DNA from 2 places in the Amycolatopsis sp. WAC 04169 genome. Region 2 is predicted to be linked to the other one. Evidence: predicted binding sites of a transcription regulator. Region 2 holds the regulator's gene; the other holds the start of a gene.

Region 1 (4,414 bases), on a different contig from region 2:
GTCACCTGGCGCCACGCTCCGGCCAATCTCGTGAAGTTCCCGGCGGACCCGTCAGTAGGGGCTTGAATAGCCCTATGAATAGCCACGCCATCGCCGCCGGGCACGCCGAGCGGCTCGCCACCGTGGACGCCCTGCTCCCCGAAATGCCTGCACTGGAGCCTGCCGAGGGCTCCGTGTCACTCTCCGCGACGGCAGGCGACTCGGCCGCCGCCGGATTGTCGGTACGGACCGAGGCGGGTCCCGATTCTGTTGACTCTCCGTGGCGGGCCCTCGTCGAACATCGCCTCGAAGCCCGCCTCACCGGTCCCCGCCCGGAAGCGGCCCTCGACGCATTACTCACCCGATGGGATGAACATCTGAAGACCGTGGCCCCACCTGGGGATGTCGAGACGGCGGCGACCGTGGTGCGGCCGAGCCGGGACTCCCCCGGCTCGGCCGAATTGCTGCGCCGCGGCTTCGCGCCGGTGCTGGTGATCGCGGTCCGCCCGGCCGACCGGCTCGCCGTGACCGGGCCGCCCGCCACTCCCGGCGTGCACATCCGGCCCGCCGAAGCGGATGATCTCGAAACCGCCGTCGGACTCGAACTGGAATTGCAGCGTTATGACGCGCAGTTCGGTTCTGTCACTTTGCGCGAGGGCGCGGAGGAAACGATCACGGCGGACCTGTCGAAACAGTTGGGCCGGGAAAATCCGACGTTGTGGATCGCCGAGCTGTACGGCCGTCCGCTGGGCATGGTGCGGGTGCAGTTCCCCGGCGACACGGCATGGATCCGCGGCCGGGTCGCGGCCGAGAAGGTCGGCTACCTGTCTTCGTTGGCGGTGGCGGAACAGGCGCGGTCGAGCGGCGTGGGGACGGCGCTCGCCGCGCACGCCCACCAGGTCTTCGACGAATGCGGCGCCGACGCCGTGCTGCTGCACCACGCGCTGGCCAACCCGCGCTCGACGCCGTTCTGGTACGCGCAGGGCTACCGGCCGCTCTGGACGTACTGGCAGCGGCGACCGGCGGTCCCATGATCCGGATAGGCTCGGTTCCGTGACGAGGGACGATGACACGGCCCCGGTGGCACCGACCGGGGTCGACACCGAAAAGCCGTCCGCGGCGAGGATCTACGACTGGTTCCTCGGGGGGACCCACAACTGGGCGGTCGACCGCGAGTTCGCCCGCGCGCTGGAAAAGCAGTGGCGCTGGGTCAAACCGGGCGCGCGGCACAACCGCGAGTTCATGAACCGCGTCGTGCGCGCCGCGCTGGACGCGGGGATCCGGCAGTTCATCGATCTGGGTTCCGGTGTCCCGACAGCCGGGAACGTGCACGAGATCGTGCAGGAGGAACTGGAGCCGGGCGATACGGCGAAGGTCGTGTACGTCGACTACGAGCCGGTGGCGGTGGCGCACGCGGAGCTGATCCTCGAACGCCACGAGGCGACCGACTGGGCGGGGATCGTCCAGGCGGACATGCGGCGGCCGAAGGACGTCCTGCGGCATCCGGAGACGCTGCGGCTGATCGATTTCGACCGGCCGGTGTGCCTGATGATGATGGCCGTCCTGCATTTCGCCGGCCCGCACGACGATCCGCCCGCGCTGGTCGCGACGTACCGGAACGCGCTCGCGCCGGGCAGCTGGCTGGGGCTGTCGCACATGAGCTTCGGCGGCCAGACCGGCGTGGACGCCGACGGGCTGCACTGGATGGTCGAGCAGTACCGGAAGACGAGCAACCCGGTGTGGATGCGGGACCGCGAAGAGATCGAGCCGCTCTTCGGGGACTGGCCGTTGCTGGAGCCCGGCGTCGTCCACCTGCCCGACTGGCGGCCGGTGCGGGAGCTGCGGCGGGACGAGGAAGGTGCCCGGCCGTTCGCCTGGTGCGGTGTCGCCGTCCACCCGTGACATCCGACCTTTCGCCGGTTCGCGTCGCGTTTAGCGGGCTAAAGGCGACGCGTTCCGGACGAAGGTCGGAGGACTGGATGATCGCTGACGGCGAACGCGCGGAGGAAACAAACGGGTCGATCGGAGAGTTGAGCTAGGCAGACTCAACTAACCGAGGAGTGCACAGATGACCGACAACCGCCTCCTGCCCGTCCTCCCGCTCGATGACGACGTCGTGCTGCCGGGCATGATCGTCCCGCTCGACCTCGCCGACCCGGAGACGCGCGCCGCGGTGGAGTCCGCCCAGGCCAACACGCCTGCCCAGGCTTCCTTCCCGGGGATCCGGTCCAGCGCCGCCACCAAGGCCGAGGTGCTGATCGTCCCCCGTGTCCACGGCGAATACGCCGAGCTCGGCACCATCGCGACCGTCGAGCGCATCGGGCGCGTGCCCGGCGGCAAGACCGCGGTGCTGTTGCGCGGCACCCGGCGCGCCGTCGTCGGCCGCATCGCCGACGGCCCCGGCGCCGCCCGCTGGGTCCACGCCGAGGTCGCGACCGAGACCACCGACGACAACTCCGCGAAGCTCGCGTCCGAGTACAAGAGCGTCGTCCTCGCGATCCTCCAGCAACGCGGCGGCTGGCAGATGATCGACGCCGTCCAGGAGGTCGAGGACCCGTCCGCGCTCGCCGACCTCGCGGGCAACTCGTCGTACCTGAACACCGAGCAGAAACTCGAACTGCTCACCGCGCTCGACGTTTCGGCCCGGCTGGAGAAGGCCCTCGAATGGAGCCGCGAGCAGCTGGCCGAACTCGAGGTCACCGACACCATCCGCAAGGACGTCCAAGAGGGCATGGAGAAGCAGCAGAAGGAGTTCCTGCTGCGCCGCCAGCTCGAAGCGATCCGCAAGGAGCTGGGCGAGCTCGACGGCACGGCCAACGACGACGACTACCGCGCCCGCGTCGAGGCCGCCGAGCTGCCGGACGCGGTCAAGAAGGCCGCACTGTCCGAAGTGGACAAACTGGAGCGCACCTCCGACCAGTCCCCCGAGGGTGGCTGGATCCGCACCTGGCTGGACACGGTCCTCGAACTGCCGTGGAACGAGCGCACCACCGACGTCCACGACATCGCCGCGGCGCGCGACATCCTCGACGCGGACCACGCCGGCCTCGAAGACGTGAAGGAACGCATCATCGAGTACCTGGCCGTGCGCAAGCGTCGCGCGGAGTCGGGTCTCGGCCCGGTCGGCGGCCGTCGTTCGGGCGCGGTGCTGGCGCTCGCCGGTCCTCCCGGGGTCGGCAAGACGTCGCTCGGCGAGTCCGTGGCGAAGGCGATGGGCCGCAAGTTCGTCCGCGTCGCGCTCGGCGGCATCCGTGACGAGGCGGAGATCCGCGGTCACCGCCGCACCTACGTCGGCGCGCTGCCCGGCCGGATCGTCCGTGCCATCAAGGAAGCGGGCTCGATGAACCCGGTCGTGCTGCTCGACGAGATCGACAAGGTCGGCGCCGACTACCGGGGCGACCCGACGGCCGCGCTGCTGGAGGTGCTGGACCCGGAGCAGAACCACACGTTCCGCGACCACTACCTCGAGGTCGAGCTGGACCTGTCCGACGTCGTGTTCCTCGCGACGGCGAACGCGCTCGAAACCATCCCCGGCCCGCTGCTGGACCGGATGGAGCTGGTCACCCTCGACGGCTACACCGAGCACGAGAAGGTCACCATCGCCCGCGACCACCTGCTTCCCCGCGAGCTGGAGCGCGCCGGTCTCGGCAAGGACGACGTCACGCTGACCGACGGCGCCTTCAGCCGCATCGCCGCCGAGTACACGCGAGAGGCCGGGGTGCGCAACGCGAACCGGACCATCGCGAAGGTGCTGCGGAAGGTGGCGACCAAGGTCGCGCTGGACGAGGTCGCGCTGCCGCTGACGATCGACGCAGACGGGCTGGAGACCTACCTCGGCCGGCCCCGGCACCTGCCGGAGTCTTCGCTGCCCGCGTCGACCCAGCGCACGTCGACCCCGGGCGTGGCCACCGGGCTGGCGGTGACCGGCGCCGGCGGTGACGTCCTCTACATCGAGGCGTCACTGGCGGATCCGGAGTCCGGCTCCACCGGGCTTCAGCTGACCGGCCAACTGGGCGAAGTGATGAAGGAGTCGGTGCAGATCGCGTTGTCGTACCTGCGTTCGCACGGCGCGGAGCTGGAACTCCCGGTCGGCGATCTGAAGGACCGCGGCATCCACGTGCACGTCCCCGCGGGCGCGGTGCCGAAGGACGGGCCGAGCGCCGGCATCACGATGACGACCGCGCTGGCGTCCCTGCTTTCGGGCCGGGTCGTGAAGTCGGACGTCGCGATGACCGGTGAGGTGTCGCTGACCGGGCGTGTGCTGCCGATCGGCGGGGTCAAGCAGAAGCTGCTGGCCGCGCACCGGGCCGGGATGAAGACGGTGATCATCCCGCAGCGCAACGAGCCCGATCTGGACGACGTCCCGGCCGAAGTGCTGGCACAGCTGGACGTCCACGCCGTGGCGAACGTCCGCGACGTGCTGGACATCGCGCTG
Region 2 (4,414 bases):
GTCACCCAGCGCGGGGCGTGGAAGGAGCGCGACGTGTACGTCGCCGGGTCACCGTCGATGATCCGGGCGACGATCGCGAAACTGCTCGCCGCGGGCACGGACCTGGGGCGGATCAAATACGACCCCTTCACCCTGGACTGAGCCGATGCTTCGTTCGTATTAGGCCGATCGGCTGTTCCACCTGGGCTCGACGCAGCAGTAGGTCAGTGAATCATTGACCACGGTCACCGGCGGATTTATGGTCTAGACCACATTGCTCCCCGTCGCGGGAACACCGTCGTTCCATCCCCAGGAGCCGGCATGACCGTCAAACGCAAGCTCGTGGCAGCCGCCGCCGGTGCGATCCTCGCCCCGATCGCCATCGTCGCCATCCCGCAGGTGGCCAGCGCCCACGGCTATGTGCTGTCCCCGCCCAGCCGCCAGGCGAACTGCGCCCAAGGCAAGGTTTCCGGCTGCGGTGCCATCGTCTACGAACCGCAGAGCGTCGAAGGCCCCAAGGGGCTCCGCAGCTGCAACGGCGGTCTTCCCGGATTCGCCGAGCTCAACGACGAGTCGAAGCCGTGGCCCGCCGCGTCGGTCGGCAACAGCGTGACCTTCAACTGGAAGTTCACCGCCTACCACCGGACCACGAACTACGAGTACTACATCGGCGGCACCAAGATCGCCGACATCAGCGGGAACAACTCCGCGCCGAAGGACCCGACGTCGCACACGGTGAGCCTGAACGGCTTCAGCGGCCGCCAGAAGGTGCTCGCCATCTGGAACATCGCGGACACGCCGATGGCCTTCTACAGCTGCATCGACCTGCAGATCGGCGGCGGCAACCCGCCCACCACCAGCAATCCGCCGACCACGAGCAACCCGCCCACGACGTCGAACCCGCCGACCAGCACCAGCAACCCGCCCACCGGCGGCACCTGGGCGGCCGGAACGTCCTACGCGGTCGGCAGCACGGTGACCTACGGCGGCGTGACCTACCGGTGCCAGATGGCGCATACCGCGATCCAAGGCTGGGAACCGCCGAACACGCCCGCCCTTTGGACGCGGCAGTGAAGCTGGCCCTCGTTCTCGTCGCCGGTCTCGTGGCCCTCGCGGGCTGCGGGGCCGGCGACGGCTCACCCACCAGCGCCGGTGCCCCGATCTCCCCCGTCCCCCAGTCGGCCGGGGCGTCCGCGGAGTACAACGACGCCGACGTGATGTTCCTGCAGATGATGATCGCCCACAACAACCAGGGCGTGGAGATCGTCAAGCTGGTCAAGGCCAAGCAGGGGCAGAAGCAGGAGCTGACGAATCTCGCCGCCGCCATCGAGGCGACGCAGCAGACCGAGACCACCGACATGCGGAACTGGCTGAAGGCCTGGGGCAAACCCGAGACGGGCTCGGCGGATCCGCACGCGCATCACCACCACGGTGGCGACGGGCTCACCGACAAGGGACTCCTCGAAGCACTGTCCAAAAAGGATGGTGCGGAGTTCAGCCTGGACTTCGCGGACATCTTCGTGGCGCACCAGCACAACGGGGTGGCGCTGGCGAGGACCGAGCTGAAGGACGGGAAGAACCCCGAAGCGAAGGCGCTGGCCCAGCGGATCCAGGACTCGCGCACCGGCGAGGTCCAGCAGATCCGGTCCCTGGTGCCCGGCCAGTGACGCAGTTAGTCCTCTAAATGCCGGGCTGACGCCCGGAGCATTTAGAGGACTAAGTGCGTTTTTTGGGCTTCCAGACCACGAGTGCCGTCTGCTGCCGCAGGGGAACGAGATCCTTGCGGTAGGAGGCGTGCACGGCCGCGGCCGTCTGTTCGGCGGCGAGGTACGCCGCGGTGAGCTCCTCGGTCAGTTCGGCGATACGCGAGCGAAGCGCGTCGACCTGGTTCTCCAGCTCGATGATCCGCTTGATGCCGGCGAGATTGACACCGTCCTCTTGGGACAGTCGCTGCACTTCGCGCAGCAACGCGATGTCCCGCATCGAGTAACGGCGTCCACCGCCGGACGTTCGGCCCGGCGACACGAGACCCTGGCGGTCGTAGGACCGCAGGGTCTGCGCGTGCAGGCCGGAAAGCTGCGCCGCCACCGAAATGACGAACACCGGGGTGTCCTCGTCCGCACCGTGCGGCAGCCCGCCGAACATCGTGCTCACCTGCCTTCGAGAAGTTCGGTGATCTCCGGTCGCGGATCGTGGTCGGCCATGGCCTCCGCGTAGGCCTCCAGCGCCTCACGGGCCTTGTCGTCCAATTTGGCCGGGATGGCCGCCTGCAGGGTGACCAGCAGATCGCCCTGCGAGCCGTCACGTTTCGCGATTCCCTTGCCGCGCACACGAAGCACGCGACCGCTCGCCGTACCCTGCGGCACCTTCAGCGAGACCTTGCCCTCGAGCGTCGGCACGGTGATCGTGCCGCCGAGGGCCAGTTCCGCGAAGGACACCGGCACGGTGATAGTCAGGTCGAGGTCCTTGCGCCCGAACAACGCGTGCGGAGCGACGTGCACCCGGACGTACAGATCGCCAGGCTGCGCGCCGCCACGGCCCGGTTCGCCCTGGCCCGCCAGCCGGATCCGCTGGTCGTCGGCGACGCCCGGCGGGATCCGCACGGTGAGGGTGCGGGTGCGGGTGCTGATGCCCTCGCCCGCGCATTCCGGGCACGGGTCGTCGATGATCTTGCCGCGGCCGCGGCAGTCGCGGCACGGCTCGGAGAACGCGAACGCGCCCTGGCTGCGGCTGACCAGCCCGCTGCCCTGGCAAGTCGCACACGTCCTCGGAGAGGTCCCCGGCTTCGCGCCGTTGCCACCGCAGGTGGAACAGGTCGCCGGGCTCGACAGCCGCAGCGGCAGGGTCGCGCCCTTGACCGCCTCGGCGAAGTCGATCCGGACGTCGGTCTCCACGTCGGCACCGCGTTGCGGCCGGTTCGCCGTGGCACCGGCCGCGGCGCCGCGGCGGCCGAAGAGGCCACCGAGGATGTCGCCGAGACCGCCGAAACCGCCCTGCTGCTGACCCGCCTGGCCGAAGATGTCGCCGACGTCGAACCCGCCGCCGGCACCCCCGCCCGGGAAGCCGAAGCCACCGGGACCGCCGGAGCCGAAGAGGCGGCGAGCCTCGTCGTACTCTTTGCGCTTGGACGTGTCGGACAGCACGCCGTACGCCTCGGAGACCGCCTTGAACTTCTTCTCGGCCTCCGCGTTGCCCGCGTTGGCGTCGGGGTGGTTCTCCTTGGCCAGCTTGCGGTAGGCCTTCTTGATCTCGTCCGCGGTGGCGTCGGAGGAGACGCCCAGTTCACGGTAGAAGTCCTTACCGATCCATTCCCGTGCACTCACCGAACGTCTCCTCCTTTCACGCCGTATCGCCGATCAGCGGTTGTTCTCATCGAAAAGTTCGCCCTCGAGCGGCAGTTCGCCGCCCACCGGCGGGTCCACCGGGGCGCCACCCGGCTCGTGGTCGGTGACCCCGACCATCGCCGGACGCAGCACGCGCTCGCCGAAGCGGTAACCGCGGCGCATGACCATGGTGACCGTCGGTCCGGTGACGTCCGGAGACGTGCTGTGCTGCACGGCCTCGTGCACGCTCGGGTCGAAGGGCTCGCCCTCGGCGCCGAACGCTTCGAGGCCCGACCGCTGCAGGCTCCCGACCAGCTTCTCGCCGACCGCCTTGAAGGCACCGGTCAGATCGCCGTGCTGCTCCGCGCGCTCGAGGTCGTCGAGCAGCGGAAGCAGGTCGCCGACGACCGACGCCTTCGCGCCGACGACGACCTGCTCGCGGTCGCGGTCCACGCGCTTGCGGTAGTTGGCGTACTCCGCCTGGAGGCGCTGGAGGTCTGCGGTGCGTTCCGCCAGCTCCTTCTCCAGACCGGTGGCCACCGACACGGAGTCGTCCACAATGGACTCCCCGAGGCCGGGGCCCGCGTGTGCCGCGGGCTCCGGTTCGACGGTGTCTTCGGCCGGAGCGGCGTGCTTCGGACCATCCTGGGTTTCGGCGGCCGGGGCGGCCGAGCGGACCTCACCGGTCAGCGGGTCGATCCGCCTACGGTCCCGCACGACCACCGGTTCCTCCGGGCCCCGGCCCTCGGTTTCGTCGTAGCGTCCCGTCACTTCTTGTCCTTCTCGTCCTCTTCGACGATCTCGGCGTCGACGACGTCGTCTGCCTTGGCCTGCGAACCGGTGCCCGCGCCCGCCGCACCGGCGGCGCCTTCACCGGCGGCACCTTCGGCGCCCGGGGTGGCGTTGGCGTAGAGCGCGGTGCCCAGCTCCTGCGAAGCGGTGTTCAGCTTCTCGATGGACTCGCGGATCTTCGCCGAGTCGGTGCCCTTGAGCGCCTCGTTGGCCTCGTCGATCGCGGACTTCACCTTGCCCTTGAGCTCGTCGGGCAGCTTGTCCTCGTTGTCCTTGACGAACTTCTCGGTCTGGTAGACCAGCGTCTCCGCCTGGTTGCG

Evidence for each region. The regulator HspR, encoded in region 2, represses chaperone genes until heat shock. The targets are predictions, from matches to a motif close to ANNTTGAGTNNNNNNNACTCAANNT.
Region 1: lon (endopeptidase La) is a predicted target of HspR. The motif match lies at 2,007-2,031, and genes of this name have one in related genera.

What each region holds. Positions count from the first base shown of each region.
Region 1 covers NZ_QHJI01000008.1:63,801-68,214, reverse strand. Annotated here, with positions in the region: gene DMC61_RS22515 (GNAT family N-acetyltransferase) at 75-1,013, shown strand; gene DMC61_RS22510 (SAM-dependent methyltransferase) at 1,033-1,881, shown strand; gene lon (endopeptidase La) at 2,048-4,414, shown strand, end outside.
Region 2 covers NZ_QHJI01000001.1:173,145-177,558, forward strand. Annotated here, with positions in the region: gene DMC61_RS00855 (globin domain-containing protein) at 1-141, shown strand, start outside; gene DMC61_RS00860 (lytic polysaccharide monooxygenase) at 301-1,053, shown strand; gene DMC61_RS00865 (DUF305 domain-containing protein) at 1,050-1,646, shown strand; gene DMC61_RS00870 (heat shock protein transcriptional repressor HspR) at 1,696-2,124, opposite strand; gene dnaJ (molecular chaperone DnaJ) at 2,130-3,302, opposite strand; gene grpE (nucleotide exchange factor GrpE) at 3,336-4,073, opposite strand; gene dnaK (molecular chaperone DnaK) at 4,070-4,414, opposite strand, start outside.